Regions from separate parts of the Stenotrophomonas sp. T8 genome, predicted to be linked through region 2. Evidence: riboswitches for the same ligand, from Rfam matches in the RefSeq annotation. Region 2 holds a riboswitch; the other holds the start of a gene.
The links. A riboswitch is a leader RNA that binds a small molecule or an ion and turns the genes downstream of it on or off. The one in region 2 is predicted to bind glycine.
Positions count from the first base shown of each region.

Region 1 (9,786 bases), 720 kb from region 2:
GCCGCAGGCTGGCCTGCTGATCGTCGACGAGGAACACGACGGCAGCTACAAGCAACAGGACGGCATCCGTTACCACGCGCGCGATTTCGCCCTGGTCCGGGCCAAGGCACTGGGCATTCCGGTGCTGCTCGGCAGTGCCACCCCTTCGCTGGAAACGCTGCATAACGCCTACGCCGGGCGCTACACGCACCTGCGCCTGAAGCAGCGCGCCGGCGATGCACGGCCACCGCGCGTGCGCATCCTCGATGTACGCAAGCGGCCGCTGCACGATGGCCTCTCGGCCGATGTGCTGGCCGGCATCGGCGAACACCTGCAGCGTGGCCAGCAGGTGCTGGTGTTCAAGAACCGCCGCGGCTATGCACCGGTGCTGCTGTGCCACGACTGCGGCTGGACCGCGCCGTGCCAGCGCTGCGATGCGCCGATGACCGTGCATGGTGGCGGCCGACGCCTGCAGTGCCACCACTGTGGCGCGCGCCAACCGGCGCCGTTGGCATGCCCGGCCTGCGGCAGCCTGGCGCTGCAGCCGCAGGGCATCGGCACCGAACGCCTGGAAGAACACCTCACCGCCGCCTTCGCCGATTTCCCGGTGGTGCGCATCGACCGTGGCACCACCTCACGCCGCGATGCGCTGGAACAGCAGCTGGCGAAACTGGGCGACCAGCCCGGCATCCTGGTCGGCACGCAGATCCTGGCCAAGGGCCACGACCTGCCGAAGCTGACCCTGGTGGTGGTGGTCGGCATCGACGAAGGCCTGTTCTCCGCTGACTTCCGCGCCAGTGAGAAACTCGCGCAGCAGCTGATCCAGGTGGCCGGTCGCGCCGGGCGTGCACGTGACCCCGGCGAGGTCTGGCTGCAGACCCATCACCCGGGTCACCCGCTGCTGGAAACCCTGGTGAGCGGTGGCTACCACCCGTTCGCGCAGGCCGAGTTGAACCAGCGGCAAGCCGCAGGGTTCCCCCCGTTCGCGCACCTGGCGTTGATGCGCGCCGAAGCGCAGCAGGTGGAGCATGCCAATGCGTTCCTGCTGGCTGCGCGGCAGCTGCTGGGCGAGCAGAACGTGGTGGAGGCGTACGGCCCGATGCCGGCGCCGATGCCGCGGCGCGCGGGCTACCAGCGCACACAGCTGCTGCTGTCGGCGCCGCAGCGGCCACCCTTGCATGGCGTGCTCGCGCAGCTGGTGCCGCAGCTTTATGCGCTGCCGGAAGCGCGCAAGGTGCGCTGGTCGCTGGATGTGGATCCAACGGACCTGTATTGATCCCGTAGAGCACTGCCGAGCATGGCTCGGCACTACCTTAGAGCCGAGCCGTGCTCGGCTGCGTTTCAGTACCGGGCAGTGCTTACGTCAGCGGCGACATCACGCCGCGCTGGTAGGCCGGCCGCTCGCGCAGGCGCGCATACCAATCCGCCAGGTGCGGAAGCTCCGGTCGCTGGATCGGCAGTTCGAACCAGGCATAGACCAGCGAGCCCAGCGGGATGTCGCCCATCGCGAACGTCTCGCCCGACAGCCACGGCTGCCTGGCCAGGGTGGCGTCGGCCATCGCCAGGTAGTCACCGGCGCGCACGATGGCGGCATTGATCCGCGCTTCGTCGCGGTCGGCCGGCGCGGTGCGCATGATGCCCCAGACCAGGTCGCTGTACAGCGGCGCCATCCGCGAAGTGCTCCAGTCCATCCACTTCTCGGCCTGGGCGCGTTCCATCGGGTCCTCGGCGTACAGGGTGCCCAGCGCGTAGCGGGCGCTCAGGTAGCGCACGATGGCGTTCGATTCCCACAGCGGCAGGCCGTGGTCTTCGATCACCGGCACCAGGCCGTTGGGATTCATCGCCTGGTACTCCGGCGTCTGCGTGCCGCCGTGGCTGCCACCGACCTCGATGGATTCGTACGGCAGGCCGATTTCCTCAGCACACCACAGCACCTTGCGGACGTTGCTGGAATTGCGGCGGCCCCAGATCTTCAACATGCGGGTTTCCTTTGCTGGCAATGCGAGCGGCAACGATACGCCTGATCGTTACGGGTGTGTGCGTGCCGGATGCGGGATCTTGCGTCTGTAGCATGCCGGCCAGCGGCCGGCACTACCGGTTCTTTTGCCGGCACTACCGGTTCTTTTTTGGCAGCGCGCGCACGTAGGAGGACTTGCCATCCTTCTTCAGCTCGAACAGGCCGATCGCCGCCAGCAGGTCGCTGAGCTTGCCGTAGCCATAGTTGCGCGGATCGAACGAAGCCTGGTTGCCGATCTGGCTGCCGACCGGGCCGAGGTGCGACCAGCCATCCTCACCCTCGGCCGCGGACACCGCACGGCGCAGCATCTTCACCAGCCGGGTGTCACTGCGCATTTCCGCACCGCTCTTGCGTGGCCGGGCATCGTCGTTGGCCACCGGCTCGTTCGAGGCCTGCTCGCTGGACGCCTGTTCGGCATCCGGCACGCTGGCATGGGTCTGGCCCAGTGCCTCCAGGTAGGTGAACTTCGAGCACGCATTGACGAATGGCTCGGGCGTCTTCTTCTCGCCGAAGCCATATACCTTCACGCCATCGGTCAGCAGGCGCATCACCATCGGGGTGAAGTCCGCATCGCTGGAGACGATGGCGAAGCCATCAAGGTTGCGCGCGTACAGCAGATCCATGGCATCGATCACCATCGCCATGTCCGAAGCGTTCTTGCCCTTGCTGTAGGCGAACTGCTGGATCGGGCGGATCGCATACTCATGCAGCACCGCTTCCCACCCCTTCAGTCGCGGGCTCTTCCAGTTGCCGTAGGCACGGCGCACGTTGGCCACGCCGTAGCGGGCGACTTCCGCCAGGACCTCGTCGATCTTCGAGGCCGGCGCATTGTCGGCGTCGATCAACAGGGCGATGCGCTTTTCCGGTTCGCTCATGGGCTCCTCACGGGCCGTTGCCTGAACCCGAGTATCGCCGATCCGGGCCGGCGCTGACGTGACAGGTGGCCGCCGTGCGAAGATGCCAGGCGCTTCCCCCGATGCCCCCACTGGAGTGAGTCGATGAGTCGCGAACGCGTTCCCCACCTGGTCGTTGTCGGCGGCGGTTTTGCCGGTCTCTGGGCCACCCGTGCCCTGGCCCGCGAGCGCATACGCATCACCCTGGTCGATCGCCGCAACCATCACCTGTTCCAGCCGCTGTTGTACCAGGTGGCCACCGCCGGCCTGTCCGCGCCGGATATCGCCGCACCGCTGCGCCACATCCTCGGCCACCAGCGCAATGTGGAAGTCCGCCTCGGCGAAGTGGTGGCCATCGACAAGCAGGCGCGGCAGATCCGCATGGCCGATGGCAGCACGCTGGACTACGACAGCCTGCTGCTGGCCACCGGCGCCACCCACGCCTACTTCGGCAACGATCAGTGGGCCGATGATGCGCCCGGCCTGAAGACGCTGGACGATGCCATCGCGCTGCGCCGCAAGCTGCTGCTGGCGTTCGAACGCGCCGAGGCTGAACCGGATCCGGCGAAGAAGGCGGCGTGGCTGAGTTTCGCCATCGTCGGTGGTGGTCCCACCGGTGTCGAACTGGCCGGCACCCTGGCCGAGATCGCGCGCCACACGCTGCGCAACGAATTCCGCCACATCGACCCGGCCAGCGCCAGGGTGCGGCTGGTCGAGGCTGGGCGCCGCGTGCTGTCCTCGTTCCCGGATGTGCTTTCGCTGAAGGCGCGCCGCCAACTGGAAAAGCTGGGGGTGGAAGTGCTGACCGGTACCCCGGTGAGCGACATCGACAGCCAGGGCTTCAAGCTCGGCGAACAGTTCGTACCGGCGCGCACCGTGGTCTGGGCCGCCGGCGTGGCCGCTTCACCGCTGGCGCGCACGCTGGACGTGCCACTGGACCGCGCCGGACGCGTGCCGGTGCAACCGGACCTGACCCTGCCCGGTCACCCGGAGCTGTTCGTGGCCGGCGACCTGGCCGCACTGAGCCAAGCCGACGGCAAGCCGGTACCCGGGGTGGCACCGGCCGCCAAGCAGATGGGCAAGTACGTGGCCGAGGTGATCCGCGCGCGCCTGCACGGCAAGCCCGAGCCCGGCCCGTTCAAGTACGCCGACTACGGCAACCTGGCCACCATCGGCCGCATGGCCGCGATCGTGCACCTGGGCCGGCTGCAGCTTTCCGGCGTGCTGGCCTGGTGGTTCTGGCTGGCCGCGCACGTGTTCTTCCTGATCGGCTTCCGCAACCGCATCGTGGTGCTGCTGAACTGGGCAGTCGCGTACTGGAGCTACCAGCGCAGTGCGCGGATCATCTTCGGTGATGATCAGGATGACCGGCGGCCGAGGCGGTAGGGCTGCACGCAACGGGGTCGGATCCCTTTCCACAGGAAAGGGCTCTGACCCGGTCAACACCCTCCACGCATGGCGTGGATCTACTGGTTCATCGGGCCACCGGGCACCCGCCGTTTCGACCAGGTCCGGCAGAAGTCCTCCTTCCTCGCGGTGTCGGCAATCTGCGCGGCACTCCAATGCCGGGTGATCCAGATCGTCAGTGCGGTACTGCTGAGATGCCAGCGCAGCATGCCGCGCTGCGGTTGCCGCCACAGGTAGCGCCGGGCAATCCAGAAGGCCTCCCGCTCCACTTCAGGCACCTTCTTCATCGCGTCCTTGTCGAAGAACTGGGCGGTAAAGCGCCAGGGGTTCATCGGCTGGTATCCCGCCCGTGGCTCGCTGCTACACGCAGCCACACCACTGGGCGCACGGTCGGCCGGCTTCGGCCGACCGCCTGCCAATGCCAGCCCGAGCAGGTACAGCAGGCCAGGCAGCAGCGCGATGCCGGCGACCAGCACGACGACGGAGATCCATGCTTTGCCGGCGGCACGCATCGCTCACTGTGCCTTCGGCTTTGGATACCACAACGCGTTGACGATGACCCAGCGCTGGTCGAAGCGCCCCATGTGGAAGTAATCGACGAACCAGGGGGTCTCCAGCCGCACCGAGGCCGCGTTGCCGGTCACGTCCAGCACCGTGCAGCGACGATCCCATTGATCCTTCGGGGTCTTCAACGCGCCCTGCTTCGTCAGCGAGACCAGTTCTTCCTTCGACATCCGGCGCAGGCCCAGGCGTTCGTCGGGTGTATCGCCGAGCACAGCGCGCTTGGCCAGGTCCGGATGCAGGGAGCGGGCGACGCGCTGCGGGTCGGCCTCCAGCTGGCCGTCGACGTAGTCGTGGCAGGTGGCTTCGATGGCCGCGAGGGTGGCCGGGTCGGCGGCAGGGTTCGTTGCTGCGGAAAGAGCGAACAGCAGGGCGATCGTGGACATCCGGGTCTCCAGCTCTGGGCGCGGGGCGATCATCGCATGGGCCGGGTAGCCCATCCACGCGTGGCGTGGATCTACTGTAGAGCCGAGCCCATGCTCGGCTTCACCATCAGGCAGCAGCAACAACAGCCGAGCGTGGGCTCGGCTCTACAAGAGCGCCTGCAGCCAGGCCAGCTTGCGTTCGCGGGGCTGCTGCTTGAGTTGCCACTCGGCGCGTGAGGCGGCGGCCCGGTCCGGGTATTCGCGCACGGCCAGCACGCGCAGCGGTGGCCGGGCCCGGGTGTAGCGCGCGCCCTTGCCGGCCTGGTGGGCGGCGAAACGCGCGTCCACGTCGGTGCTGATGCCGGCGTAATAGCTGCCATCGCGGCATTCGAGCAGGTACAGGAACCACGGGCGGGCGGAAGGGGCCATGCCTGGATTATGCCGTGCTGCACTGCAGCGGATATACTGGCGCCCGAATGCAGGAGAGAGGCGCCGCGCTGGCGCCCGCCGAAGGCGCAGGCTCCCATGATCGCTCAGGCCGGTGGGCTGGAATCCCACCAACCATGCATTCGACTCGCCGAGCTGGAGAGAGGTCACCGGGCATGCCCGGGACGATCCGCCGAAGGGGCACGCGGCCAACGCCGCTGAACTCTCAGGCAAAAGGACAGCGGGAGCGGCACCGGTCATCGTCATCCCGTCATTGCGCAGGCAGTGGTGGCAGTTGCGCATGGCCGGCCCCACCGCGCCCGGAGCCTGTTCCATGCTGCTGTCCATCATCTACCTGATTGCCATTTCCGCCGAAGCCATGACCGGTGCACTGTCTGCCGGCCGCCGCCGCATGGACCTGTTCGGTGTGGTCATGATCGCCTGTGTCACTGCCCTCGGTGGTGGATCACTGCGCGACATCCTGCTCGGCCACTACCCGCTGGGCTGGGTGAAGCATCCCGAGTACCTGGGGTTCACCGTATGCGCGGCGCTGATCGCCACTTGGGTGGCACGCTGGATGCACCACTTCCGCCGCACCTTCCTGGTACTCGACGGACTGGGCCTGATCGCCTTCACCCTGATCGGCTGCTCGATCGCGCGCGAAGCCGGCCATGCGATGCCGATCGTGCTGATCGCCGGCATGCTGACCGGGGCGTTCGGCGGCGTGCTGCGCGACATCCTCTGCAACGAGGTGCCGCTGATCTTCCAGAAGGAGCTGTACGCGATCATCGCGCTGCTGACCGGCGCGGCGTATCTGTTGCTGCTGCAGTGGGGCGTGGCCGACGCCACCGCGATCCTGTGCTGCCTCGGCGGCGGCTTCGCGCTGCGCCTGATGGCGATCCACTACCGCTGGGAAATGCCGAAGTTCGTGTACCACGACGAAGTGCATTGAGGTTCGCGTTCGCCTGGGGTTCCATGCTGGGCGCGGATCGACTGCACCACCCCGGCGATGTACCTGGCGCTGTCGCTCATGCGCAGCGCCAGGCGCATCGCCGGTGCAGATGGGCCGGTCTCCAACTCCGGCCGGCCCTGATCGCGGCCGCACCCCCGCAGGCGCTGGCCGCCATCCACACACGTGCCGCCATCAGGCGGCTTCATTCACGCCGCTTCGGACACCTTCACTTCACGACGGGCACGCACGGCCGCAGCCAGTCGCTCCAGCACGGTCACGGTGGTGTCCCAGTCGATGCAGCCATCGGTGATGCTCTGCCCGTAGACCAGCGGCTGGCCTTCCACCAGTTCCTGGCGGCCCCCGACCAGATGGCTCTCGATCATCACGCCCACGATGCGCTGTTCGCCGTCTTCCATCTGAGCGGCGATGTCGTCGATCACCTTCGGCTGGTTCTCGGGGTTCTTCAGGCTGTTGGCATGGCTGGCATCGATCATCAGGCGCGCCGGCAGCTTGGCCTTGGCCAGCACCTGGCAGGCCTCAGCCACGCTGCCAGCGTCGTAGTTCGGTTGCTTGCCACCGCGCAGGATCACATGGCAATCCGGGTTGCCGGTGGTCGACACGATGGCAGTGCCACCCTGCTTGGTGACCGACAGGAAATGATGCGGGTTGGATGCCGCACCCACCGCGTCGGCGGCGATCTTCACGTTGCCATCGGTGCCGTTCTTGAAGCCGACGGGGCACGACAGCCCCGAAGCCAGCTCGCGATGCACCTGGCTTTCGGTGGTGCGTGCGCCGATCGCGCCCCATGCCACTAGGTCGGCGATGTACTGCGGCGAGATCACATCGAGGAATTCAACACCGGCCGGCAGGCCGAGCTTGTTGATGTCGCGCAGGAGGCCACGGGCGACGCGCAGGCCCTTGTCGATCCTGAAGCTGCCGTCCAGGTCCGGGTCGTTGATCAGGCCCTTCCAGCCCACCGTGGTGCGCGGCTTCTCGAAGTACACGCGCATGACGATTTCCAGCTCGCCAGCCAGCGCGTCGCGCAGCGGCTTCAGGCGCTGGGCGTACTCGATGGCGGCCTTCGGGTCGTGGATCGAGCACGGGCCCACCACCACCGCCAGGCGGTCGTCACGGCCGTGCAGGATCTGGTGCAGGGCCGCGCGCGAGGCGCTGACGGTGTCGGAAGCCTCATCGTCACAGGGCAGCATCGCCAGCAGCTGGGCGGGCGGTGTCAGCGGTTCGATGGTGCGGATACGCAGGTCGTCGGTGTGCGGGGGCATTGCAGGAGATCTCCGGAACGTTGGGGGTCCCCAGCGTGGCGGCATGAAAAAAGCCGCCAGGTTCGCTGGCGGCTTTCGGGAATGCGTCTGAAGCTTTCTTCAGGGTGAGCGCAGTCCTTCCTCCGCCAGTGGCTTCGGAAAGTAATACCAGTAAAAGCGGGTGGCGGCTGCGTTCATGGGATCTATTGATAGCACAGCTTTTGCGCAGTGCAAAATGTTTCATCCGCAACTGGGCGCGCGGTTCAGTGATGCGCCTGACCGCGCAGCCCACGCGGTGGCCGCCGTGCAAGGTCGCTCATCTGCCATGCACTTCCACGTCCAGCAGCAGGCCTTCGTGGATGTCGGCCCAGCGCTCCAGCACGCGGTCCAGCTCCTGCCGGGCCGCGTCCAGCTGCTCGGGATTGAGCAGGGAACGGATGGTGTAGAGATCGGACACCAGCCGGCGCAGTACCGCTTCCGGGATGGCCACCGAGGGCCCTTCCATCTGCGGCAGCTGCAGTGCCGGCGTATCGCCCTGCGGGCCGTACAGCGTTACCTGGAGCGTGCTCTGCATGATCAACTTCCCTGCGGATGGACATGGGCAATGTCCTGTTTACCGCGTCCGGGTGACAGACGCATGTGCCATGCGCCTCCGGAGGCGCTGTTACAAGGTGGCCAGAGCGGTGTAGAGCTCGATGAGGGTGTAGGACATGGAAGGCCTTCCTTGAGGTTGATGAGGTTGCCGGCCAGCGGCCGGCACTACCGCAACGAGCGCATGGCGCGTTTGCGGATGTAGGCATTGGCATCGCCAGGGTGCTGCTGTTGCCATCGTGCGCACAGCTCACGCAGCCACTGCGGTTGAGTCTTGCCGGCATCGTTGAGCCAGTTCCCGACCGAGTCCTGCACGTAGCGCTCCGGGTCGTTGGCCATTGCTTCCAGCATCGGCAACGCGAGTTCTGGATGCTGCTTGAACAGCGCGATATGCGTGGACCACACGCCTCGTGGGCGCAGCGCTTCGCAGGCGAAGCGGCGCAGGTAAGGCGATGCTTCCTGCGTCCACACCTGCAGGTACTCAAGCGCCTGCAACGGTGCGGCAACGATGTCGCTGCGCAGCGCCAGCCATGCCCATTCGCGCACGCCGAAGTGCGGGTCGTCAGCCAGCGGACGCATCGCCCGCAGCTTGGCCGGCAGCGCCGCGCCGGCATCGCTGCCAATCAGGTAGCAGGCCCAGCCACGCACGGTGTCTGATGCGTGTGCCTGCCAGTGCGCGGGATCACCCTGGCCGGCTTCGTGCAGCAACCGCGCCGCCAGCGCCATGCGCTGGGTGATGCCCTTGCCGGAGGCGTCGCGCATACGTTGCAGCGCTTCCGGCTCGAGCACAGGTGCCACCCCCTGCAACAGCGCGGCGAAATCCACTGCCAGGCATTCGGCCAGATGCGTGGCAGCGGCACCACCGCTGTTGAGTGCACGCAGCCGTTCCGCGGGAATGGGCGTGCTCATGCGGCGGCTTCCCGCCCGGTGTCCGTGTGCTGCCAGACCTTGTGCAGCAGTTGTGACAGCTGCTGCCGTTCATCAGCATCCAGGCCGTTGAACAGGCCGCTGATCCATTGAGTGTGCCGCTCGAACAGCGACTCGGCCAAACGCTTGCCCGGTGCGGTCAACACGATCTGCAGACGACGGCCATCCTCGTCATCGCTGCGACGCTGCAGCAGGCCTTCGCGCTGCAGGCCATCGAGCAGGCCGCTGATGGTGGCCCGGGTCACGCCAGCGCGCTCGGCCAGCGCGTGCGGCGCCAGTGCGCCGCCGGCCCCGTGCAGCAGGAACAGCACGATGAAGCGACCCTCGCTGAGCCCGTGCGGTGCCAACCGTGCAGCGCAGTCGCGATCGATCGACGAGGACAACGAGAGCAGCTGGAAGCACAGGCGCA
Region 1 is NZ_CP195329.1:3,617,942-3,627,727, forward strand. It holds gene ACSDHM_RS16795 (primosomal protein N') at 1-1,255, shown strand, start outside; gene ACSDHM_RS16800 (glutathione S-transferase family protein) at 1,338-1,958, opposite strand; gene ACSDHM_RS16805 (NYN domain-containing protein) at 2,092-2,871, opposite strand; gene ACSDHM_RS16810 (NAD(P)/FAD-dependent oxidoreductase) at 2,995-4,275, shown strand; gene ACSDHM_RS16815 (hypothetical protein) at 4,356-4,808, opposite strand; gene ACSDHM_RS16820 (nuclear transport factor 2 family protein) at 4,812-5,243, opposite strand; gene ACSDHM_RS16825 (GIY-YIG nuclease family protein) at 5,388-5,651, opposite strand; glycine riboswitch at 5,692-5,781, shown strand; glycine riboswitch at 5,795-5,898, shown strand; gene ACSDHM_RS16830 (trimeric intracellular cation channel family protein) at 5,983-6,600, shown strand; gene ACSDHM_RS16835 (3-deoxy-7-phosphoheptulonate synthase) at 6,807-7,880, opposite strand; gene ACSDHM_RS16840 (hypothetical protein) at 8,176-8,433, opposite strand; gene ACSDHM_RS16845 (DNA alkylation repair protein) at 8,619-9,359, opposite strand; gene ACSDHM_RS16850 (MarR family winged helix-turn-helix transcriptional regulator) at 9,356-9,786, opposite strand, start outside.
Region 1: it holds a riboswitch for glycine, as region 2 does, so the genes downstream of both, ACSDHM_RS16830 (trimeric intracellular cation channel family protein) here and gcvP (aminomethyl-transferring glycine dehydrogenase) in region 2, are expected to answer to the same signal.

Region 2 (9,786 bases):
TACGCGCTTTCGCTGCTGCTGTTGCTGCTGGGTGCTCACGGCGTGCTGCTGGGCATCCTGGTCTGGCGCTGGAACGCCAAGGTGGTGATCAGCCTGTTGCTGCTGGTGACCGCATTCGCCGCGCACTACATGAGTCGCTACCACATCTACCTGGATGCGGACATGCTGCGCAACGTGCTGGCGACGGACCCCAAGGAAAGCCGCGAGCTGATGACCGTGTCGCTGCTGTGGCCGGTACTGTTGCTGGCCGTGTTGCCGATGGCGGTGTTGTGGCGCGTGCAGCTGCGTCGCCGCAGCTGGGGCCGCACCCTGCTGTGGCGGCTGGGCTTCCTGCTGGTGGCCGCGGTAACCGCCGTCGGCGGCGCGTTGATCTCGTTCCAGGATGTTTCAGCACTGATGCGCAACCAGCGCGAAGTGCGTTACCTCGCCACCCCGGCCAACGTGCTGCTGGGCATGCCGCGTGCGCTGCGTGGCGACAACCCGGTGCAGCGCGCACCGAAGCTGCCGATCGGCACCGACGCCAAGGCCACTCCGCGAGCGCCGGCCAGCAAGCCGCGCCTGCTGGTGATCGTCATGGGCGAGACCGTGCGTGCGCAGAACTGGGGCCTCAACGGTGGCCGCAACACCACTCCGGAACTGGCGCAGGCCAGCGTGATCAATTTCCCGGACATGCATTCGTGCGGCACCAGCACGGAGGTCTCGCTGCCGTGCCTGTTCTCGCCGTGGGGCCGCCACGACTACGACGAGAAGAAGATCCGTGCGCACCAGTCGCTGCTGCACGTACTGAACCGCGCCGGCATCGCGCCGCTGTGGCGTGACAACCAGTCCGGCTGCAAGGGCGTGTGCGAGGGCCTGGACTTCCAGTCATTGTCCGACGCCACCACACCCGGCCTGTGCGCCGATGGCCGCTGCATGGACGAGATCCTGCTGCAGGACCTGGCCACCCAGGTGCGGGCCAAGCCCGGCGACCGGGTCGTGGTGCTGCACCAGCTGGGCAACCACGGCCCGGCCTATTTCGAGCGCTATCCGCCCGCGTTCCGCCGCTTCACCCCGACCTGCGACACCCGTGACATCGGCCGCTGCTCGCGCGACGAGATCACCAACAGCTATGACAACGCCGTGCTGTACACCGATCACTTCCTGACCAAGACCATCGGCACGCTGCAGGGCATGCAGGACTACGACACGGCGATGATCTACCTGTCCGACCATGGTGAATCGCTGGGCGAGAAGGGCCTGTTCCTGCATGGCGTGCCGTATGCGATCGCACCGGCCGAGCAGACCCGCGTACCGATGACGATGTGGTTCTCGCCGGGCTTCGCCAGCAGCCGTGGGTTGGACCTGCAGTGCGTGCGCAAGCGTTCGGCGGCCTATACAGACCACGACAACCTGTTCCCGTCGGTGCTGGGCCTGATGCAGGTTAAGACGGCGCTGTACGAGCGCGACCGCGACGTGTTCGCCAACTGCGAAGGTTGAGGGGTGTTTGGCAGGGCTTGCAGCCCTGCACCTGCAGGGGCAACGGCAACGGCCGAAGCAACAGCAGAAGCGGGTTTCCTGAGGGGTGGCGGGGTGGGTCCGGTTGCGGGGGACGCTGCAAGTACGTCCATGTAAGCTCGGTCGCCGCATCCATGCGGCTCACGCCCCCGCAACCGGCCCCACCCCGCCTTCGACAGTTTTCCGCGATCTGTTGGAACGATCTTGGGGTCAGATCCGTTTTCCGGAAGAAAACGGATCTGACCCCATTTTGATTGTCGATACCTGACAGATGTGTCGACCAGGGTCGACACCTACCAACAGCCGCCACGATCTGTCAGACGTGGGGCGGTGTGGGCTTGCAGGACCGTTGGCGCCATGGATGGCGCCATCGAGCCCCCATGGATGGGTTTACAGCGTGTCCTGCAAGCCCACACCGCCGCGCCATCCCACGGATACCCCGCTGTTGCGGTTGCTTCGGCGGTTGCTGTTGCTTGTGCTCTGGCCTCTGCGGGTGCCGGGCGCCGCCCGGCTGACGTCCGCCACTTGCGGTGGCAGCGACGGCCTACTAGCCTTCGGCCGTCGTTCACCACCCAAGGACCGCCCGTGAAACACCGTCATCTCCTGCTGGCCTCGGCAATCGCCGCCGCCACGCTGGCCCTGGCCGCCTGCAAGAAGGAAGCTGCCCCAGGCACCGATACCGCCAGCAGCAGCGCTCCGGCCGGTGAAACCGCCGACCAGTTCGTGGCCCGCATCAATGCCGAATTCAAGGCCGCTTACCCGGAGATGACCTCGGCGCAGTGGCTGTCCTCCACCTACATCAACGGTGATTCGGAACGCATTGCGGCCAAGGCCAACGAGCGTTCGCTGACGCAGCTCAACAGCTGGATCGAACAGGCCGCCAAGTTCGACGGCAAGCCGATGAGCGAGGACAGCAAGCGCGCGATCCACCTGCTGAAGCTGATGTCCTCGATGCCTGCACCGCGCGACCCGGCCAAGCTGGCCGAGCTGACCCAGATCGCCACGCGCATGGAAGGCAGCTACGGTGCCGGCAAGTACTGCACCGATGCCAATGATCCGAACTCCTGCCGCCAGCTGGGCGAGCTGGAACAGGTGCTGGCGCGCAGCCGCGACTATGACAAGCAGCTCGACGCCTGGCAGGGCTGGCACAGCACCACCAAGAGCATGCGCGGCGACTACCAGAAGTTCGTCGGCCTGGTGAACGAAGGCGCCAAGGGCATGGGCTTTGCCGACGCCGGCCAGATGTGGCGCAGCGGCTACGACATGCCGCCGGAGCAGATCGGCCCGGAAACCGACCGGCTCTGGGAACAGGTCAAGCCGATGTACGAGCAGCTGCACTGCTATGCACGCGGCAAGCTGGACAAGACCTACGGCAAGGACAAGGCCGAAGTGGGCAACGGCCTGATTGCCGCGCACCTGCTGGGCAACATGTGGCAGCAGGACTGGTCGAACCTGTGGGACCAGCTGGAACCGTACCCGGGTGCCGGCAGCCTGGACATCACCGCTGCACTGGAAAAGCAGTACCAGGCCAACCTGAGCGCGGCGCTGGCCAAGGCCGGCAAGGACGCCAACGTGGCGGCGCAGTACAAGGCCCAGCGCGAAGCCGAACTGCGTACCGCCAAGCAGATGACCGAACGCGCACAGGACTTCTATGTGTCGCTGGGCATGCCGTCGCTGCCGCAGTCGTACTGGGAACGCACCCAGTTCATCAAGCCCGACGACCGCGATGTGGTCTGCCACGCCAGCGCCTGGGACATGAACATGGAAGGCGATGTGCGCACCAAGATGTGCATCAAGCCGAACGAAGAGAACTTCACCACCATCTACCACGAGCTGGGCCATATCTATTACGACCTGGCCTACAACCCGCTGCCGCCGCTGTTCCAGGGCGGTGCCAACGATGGCTTCCATGAGGCGATCGGCGACACCATCGTGCTGGCGATGACGCCCAAGTACCTCAGCTCGATCGGCCTGGTCGATGCACCGACCGAGAGCCGCGAAGCGGTCATCAACAACCAGATGCGCATGGCGCTGTCGGGCGTGTCGTTCCTGCCGTTCGGGCTGATGATCGACCGCTGGCGCTGGGGCGTGTTCGATGGTTCGATCACCGCCGACAACTACAACAAGGCGTGGTGGGACCTGAAGGCCAGGTACCAGGGCGTGGCCCCGGCCAGCCCCCGTGGCGAGGAATTCTTCGATCCGGGCGCGAAGTACCACGTGCCGGGCAACACCCCCTACACCCGCTACTTCCTGGCCCGCATCCTGCAGTTCCAGTTCTACAAGGGCCTGTGCGATGCAGCCGGCTACAAGGGCCCGCTGCACGAGTGCACCTTCTACGGCAACAAGGAAGCCGGCCAGAAATACTGGGCGATGCTGAGCAAGGGTGCCAGCCAGCCGTGGCAGGCCACGCTGAAGGAGCTGACCGGCACCGACAAGCTCGATGCCGGCCCGATGATCGAGTACTTCACTCCGGTCAACGAGTGGCTGAAGCAGCAGAACGAAGGCCAGATGTGTGGCTGGCAGGCCAACGCGGCCCCGGCGGCGAAATGAGAAAAGGGGCGGATCCGCAAGGATCCGCCCCTTTTCCGTGTTGTAGAGCCGAGCCATGCTCGGCTCTACAGATTCGGCGCGATCAGCTGTCCTTCTTCGCCGCCATCGCCGCGGCCAGTTCCGCCTTGAATTCCTCGAAGGTCTGGCCCTTCTCTTTCGCTTCGGCGTGCGCGGCGTCGCGCAGCGCATCGGAGTACATCAGGCGCACCGGCGTGCCGTTGCGCTCGTGCAGTTCACCGGCCTGCATGATCAGCGCCAGTACCTGTGCGGCGGAGTCACTGTGGCCGGCGATACGGCCGTCCATGCCCAGCACCCATTCGCCGTCGCGGCGCACGACACCGGCCAGCAGGGTGCGCTGCGCGTCGCGCAGTTCGGCATGCGGCTCCACCGGCGAGGCCTGGGCAGCGGCCTTGTTGGCGGCCTGCTTTTCCTGGCGACGGCGCTGGTCGCGGCGGGTCTTGGAGCTGGTGGACATGGTGCAATACCGCTGCGAGGGGGGCGCAAGGATAGCGCACCCCACCCGCCACGCCGCTTCACACCCCCTCAATCCAGCACTTTGCCGTGCCGCCAGTAGCCCATGAAGCTGATCGCGCGGCGATCCAGCCCGCAGTCGCGGACCAGATGGCGACGGATCGCCATCACCGCCGCCGCCTCGCCTGCCACCCAGGCATACAGCGGCCCGGCCACGCTGGCATCGGCCTGCTCCCAGAGGATCTGGGCATCGACATCGATCTCCTCCAGCTCATCGCCGGCAACCACGCTGGAAGCCGCCGCAAGCCGCGCCTGCACCGCTTGCAGCAGGGGCGCCCCGTAAGCCGCCTGTCCGCGCGGCAGCCAGACCAGCTCGGCCGTGGCCGGCGCCTTCAGCGGCACCGCGTCGCCGGCCTGCGCCACTTCCAGCAGCGCCAGCGTACGCGGCGGATCCACCATGGCCGCCAGTTCCTCAAGAATGCCGGCCACCGCCGGTAACGCGGTTTCATCGGCCACCAGCAGCACCTGGCCGACGCCGGCCGGCGGCTTCCATTCCCAACCTTCGCTGCTGTCGGCACAGTCGGCATCGGGAGCCAGCAACACCACACGGTCGCCGGGGCGTGCATGGATGGCCCAGCGCGAGGCCGGCCCGGTCTCGCCATGCAGCACGAAATCAACATCGACTTCGCCCAGCTCTGCACGCAGCTGGCGGATGGTATAGGTGCGCATCGGCGGGCGCTGATCGTCCGGCAGCGCCCGGTAGCGGGGATACCAGTCCTCGCCGCTGGGCACCTGTGGCAGGTCCTGCCCGGGCAAGGGGAAGAATACCTTGATGCGCTGGTCCGGGCCTTCGGTCTTCATCCGCGCCACGTCGGCGCCGGTGAACACCATGCGGTCCAGGGAAGGGGAAAGAACGCGGCGCTCCTTCAGCGCCACCTCGAACAGGCGGTAGGTCTGCTGCGCAGCCATGGCGAAACCTCATGCAACGACATTGGGTCGGCTGGCTGTCGTGCACCCACGCACCGGCTGGCTGGAATGCCCAGCCTAGTCCGGCCGTTCCCTGCCGCAAGTGTTTCGGGCATCGCGGCCCACCCTACCCCTGCGCGCTGCTCAGTGACCCGTGCAGGCTGCCTGCGCCGCGCGCTCGCGCTGGTGTTCCCAGTACCAGAACACGAAACCGGCGCCGAAGAACGCCGCCTGGCCCAGTGCCAGGTGCAGCGGGCTGCCGCTCAGCAGTGGTGACACCACGCCGGCCACCACGGTGCTGATCATCAGCTGCACGAAGGCCTGCAGCGACGAGGCCAGGCCGCGCTGATGCGGGTACATGTCCAGCACCGCCAGCGCCAGGATCGGGAAGATCAGCGCCATGCCCATGCCACCCAGGAAGATCGGCAGTACCGCCCATGGCAGCACGAACTGTGGCGACAGCACCACGTAGCCAACGTTCAACAGCACTGACAATGCGCACAGGCCGAAACCAATGGAGACCTGGCGGGTGGGCGTGGTGTGCCCGGCCATGCGCCCGGACAGGAATGAGCCGGTGGTCATGCCGCCGATGGTCGGGATGAACAACCAGGCGAAACCGCCCTCGCCCAGGTGCAGGTGCTGCATCACGAACACCGGCGCCGAGGAGATGTACAGGAAGATTCCACCAAAGCCGATGCTGCCGGCCAGCGCCAGGCGCAGGAAGCGTGGATTGAAACCGATGCGCACGTAATCACGCAGCAGCACGCGCGGCGACAACGGCACGCGCGCTTCGACGGGATGGGTCTCGGGCAGGTAGCGTGCAGTGGCCGCCAGCAGGACCAGCCCGAACACCACCAGGAACCAGAAGATCAGCGGCCACCCCGCGCCACTGAGCAGGATCCAGCCACCGATGATCGGCGCGATGGCCGGGGCGATGCCGAACAGCATGGACACCTGGCTCATCAGCCGCTGCGCGTCATGGCCGTGGTACAGATCGCGGATCACCGCGCGGCCGACGATCATGCCGACACCCGCCGACAGGCCCTGCAGCGCACGGAACGCCAGCAGCGTGGTCAGGTCGGTGGACAGTGCGCAGCCCACCGAGGCGCCGACGAACACCACCAGGCCACCGAGGATCACCCGCTTGCGGCCCCAGGCGTCGGACAGCGGACCGTGCGCCAGGCTCATCAGGCCGTAGAACAGCAGGTAGACGCTGATGGTCTGCTGCACCGCCACCTCGTCCACCGCCAGGCGCTGGGCCAGCTGCGGGAAGGCCGGGAAGATGGTGTCGATCGAGAACGGGCCGAACATGGCCAGGCCGGCAAGCAGCAGGGCCATGCGGCGGGTGGAGGGAGCAACAGCGGCGGTCATGGGAAAGGCGTCCGGCAGGGCCATGCGCGGCACGCACGGCGGGCGCCGGTCCCTGTCTGCAGGGAGGGCGCCAGATGAATTCGGGTATCTGGCCATCATAGGTGGGGATTGCGCCTGATGCCATGCAGCGATGCACAAAACGCACGTCCGGGCCATCGGCCATTCAGGCGCAGCGGCCAGGCCCGTAGACGGCCAGCGGGCCCGCAACGGGCTATAATCGGCGGGCAACACGGTGGGAGAAGCGGAACACCGCTGCCGAAGGCGCAACGCCCGTAATCGCTCAGGCCCGATACCACCCGTAACAGAACTCTGGAGAGACCGGTTCGATCCGGCGCCGAAGGGGCACGAAGCTGCGGTTTTCCGCGCTTCCAAACTCTCAGGCAAAAGGACAGAGGGGCGCCCCGCAGACCGCCGACCGGCGGCTTGTGCCCGTGCGTGTGCCCTTTCCTGACGGATCCTTCGCCATGTCCCAGAACACCCCTTCCCTGCGTGAGCTCGAGCACCACAATGCGTTCGTCGAGCGCCACATCGGCCCCAACGATGCCGAGATCGCGCAGATGCTCGACGTCGTCGGCCACGCGTCGCTGGATGCGATGACCGATGCCATCGTGCCGGCCAAGATCAAGTCGCCGGCGCCGCTGGCGCTGCCGGAGTCGATGACCGAAGTGCAGGCACTGGCGAAGATCCGCGCGATCGCCGACAAGAACACCGTGCTGCGCAGCTTCATCGGCCAGGGCTACTACGGTACCCACACCCCGAACGTGATCCTGCGCAACATCCTGGAAAACCCGGCCTGGTACACCGCTTACACCCCGTACCAGGCCGAGATCTCGCAGGGCCGCATGGAAGCGCTGATCAACTTCCAGACCCTGTGCGCCGACCTCACCGGCATGGAGATCGCCAACGCCTCGCTGCTGGACGAAGCCACTGCCGCCGCCGAAGCGATGACCCTGGCCAAGCGTTCGGCCAAGTCGAAGTCGGACACCTTCTTCGTGCACGACGCCGTGCACCCGCAGACCCTGGAACTGCTGCGCACCCGCGCAGAACCGATGGGCATCGTGCTGCGCGTCGGCACCCCCGCCGAAGCACTGGAAGCGGAAGCCTTCGGCCTGCTGCTGCAGTACCCGGACACCTTCGGCCAGATCGGCGATTACAAGGCCCTGGTCGAGGCCGTGCACGCACGCGGCGGCTTGGTGGCCGTGGCCACCGACCTGCTGGCGCTGACCCTGCTGGCCGCACCGGGCGAATGGGGCGCGGACATCGTGGTCGGCAACAGCCAGCGTTTCGGCGTGCCGTTCGGCTTCGGCGGCCCGCACGCCGCGTTCATGGCCTGCCGTGACGCCTACAAGCGCTCGATGCCGGGCCGCCTGATCGGTGTCTCCATCGATGCCCAGGGCAACCCGGCCTATCGCCTGACCCTGCAGACCCGTGAGCAGCACATCCGCCGCGAGAAGGCGACGTCGAACATCTGTACCGCACAGGTGCTGCTGGCGGTGATGGCCTCGATGTATGCGGTCTACCACGGTCCGGAAGGCCTGACCCGCATCGCCCGGCGCACCCACCGCCTGGCTTCGATCCTGGCTGCGGCACTGCGCAACGCCGGCGTGCAGGTCGGTGGCGACTTCTTCGACACCCTGCACATCACCGGCGTGCATGCCGATGAGATCCACGCCAAGGCACGCGCCGCCGGTTACAACCTGCGCGCGATCGACAGCGACTCGGTCGGCATCAGCCTGGACGAGACCGCCACCCGCGCCGACGTGGTCGCGCTGGCCACCGTGTTCGGCGCGCAGGCTGACGTCGAGGCGCTGGACGCCAGCACCGCCGACGCGCTGCCGGCCGGCCTGCTGCGCCAGTCCGCGTTCCTGACCCACCCGGTGTTCAACACCCACCACAGCGAGCACGAACTGCTGCGCTACCTGCGTTCGCTGGCCGACAAGGACCTGGCGATGGACCGCACGATGATCCCGCTGGGCTCGTGCACCATGAAGCTCAACGCCACCGCCGAGATGATCCCGGTGACCTGGCCGGAGTTCTCGCAGATCCACCCGCTGGTGCCGGCCGACCAGGCGCTGGGCTACAAGGAACTGATCGACACGCTGGAAGCGATGCTGGTCGAATGCACCGGCTACGACGCGGTCAGCCTGCAGCCGAACTCCGGCGCGCAGGGCGAGTACGCCGGCCTGCTGGCGATCCGTGCCTACCACCGCTCGCGCGGCGAAGGCCACCGCGACATCTGCCTGATCCCGGACTCGGCACACGGCACCAACCCGGCCTCGGCGCAGATGTGCGGCATGAAGGTCGTGGTGACCAAGACCGATGCCAACGGCAACGTCGACGTCGAGGACATCCGCCTCAACGCCGAGAAGTACAGCGACCGCCTGGCCGCGATCATGATGACCTACCCGTCCACGCACGGCGTGTTCGAGGAAGAGGTGGTCGAGATCTGCGAGATCATCCACAAGCACGGCGGCCAGGTGTACACCGACGGCGCCAACATGAACGCCCTGGTCGGCGTGGCCAAGCCGGGCAAGTGGGGTTCGGACGTTTCGCACCTGAACCTGCACAAGACCTTCTGCATCCCGCACGGCGGTGGTGGCCCGGGCGTGGGCCCATGCGCGGTCAAGGAGCACCTGGCCCCGTTCCTGCCGGGCAAGCTGGGTGACAACGGCCCGGTCGGCATGGTCAGCGCGGCCAGCTTCGGCAGTGCTTCGATCCTGCCGATCAGCTGGATGTACATCGCGATGATGGGCCGCGAAGGCCTGCGCAAGGCCACCCAGGTCGCGCAGCTCAACGCCAACTACATCGCCAAGCGCCTGGCTCCGCACTTCAAGACCCTGTACACCGGCCGTAACGGCCTGGTGGCGCACGAGTGCATCCTGGACGTGCGCCCGCTGGAGAAGACCAGCGGCATCGGCGCCGAGGACGTCGCCA
Region 2 is NZ_CP195329.1:2,893,645-2,903,430, forward strand. It holds gene ACSDHM_RS13590 (phosphoethanolamine transferase) at 1-1,476, shown strand, start outside; gene ACSDHM_RS13595 (M2 family metallopeptidase) at 2,080-4,044, shown strand; gene ACSDHM_RS13600 (hypothetical protein) at 4,127-4,519, opposite strand; gene ACSDHM_RS13605 (siderophore-interacting protein) at 4,588-5,484, opposite strand; gene ACSDHM_RS13610 (multidrug effflux MFS transporter) at 5,626-6,852, opposite strand; glycine riboswitch at 7,152-7,254, shown strand; gene gcvP (aminomethyl-transferring glycine dehydrogenase) at 7,317-9,786, shown strand, end outside.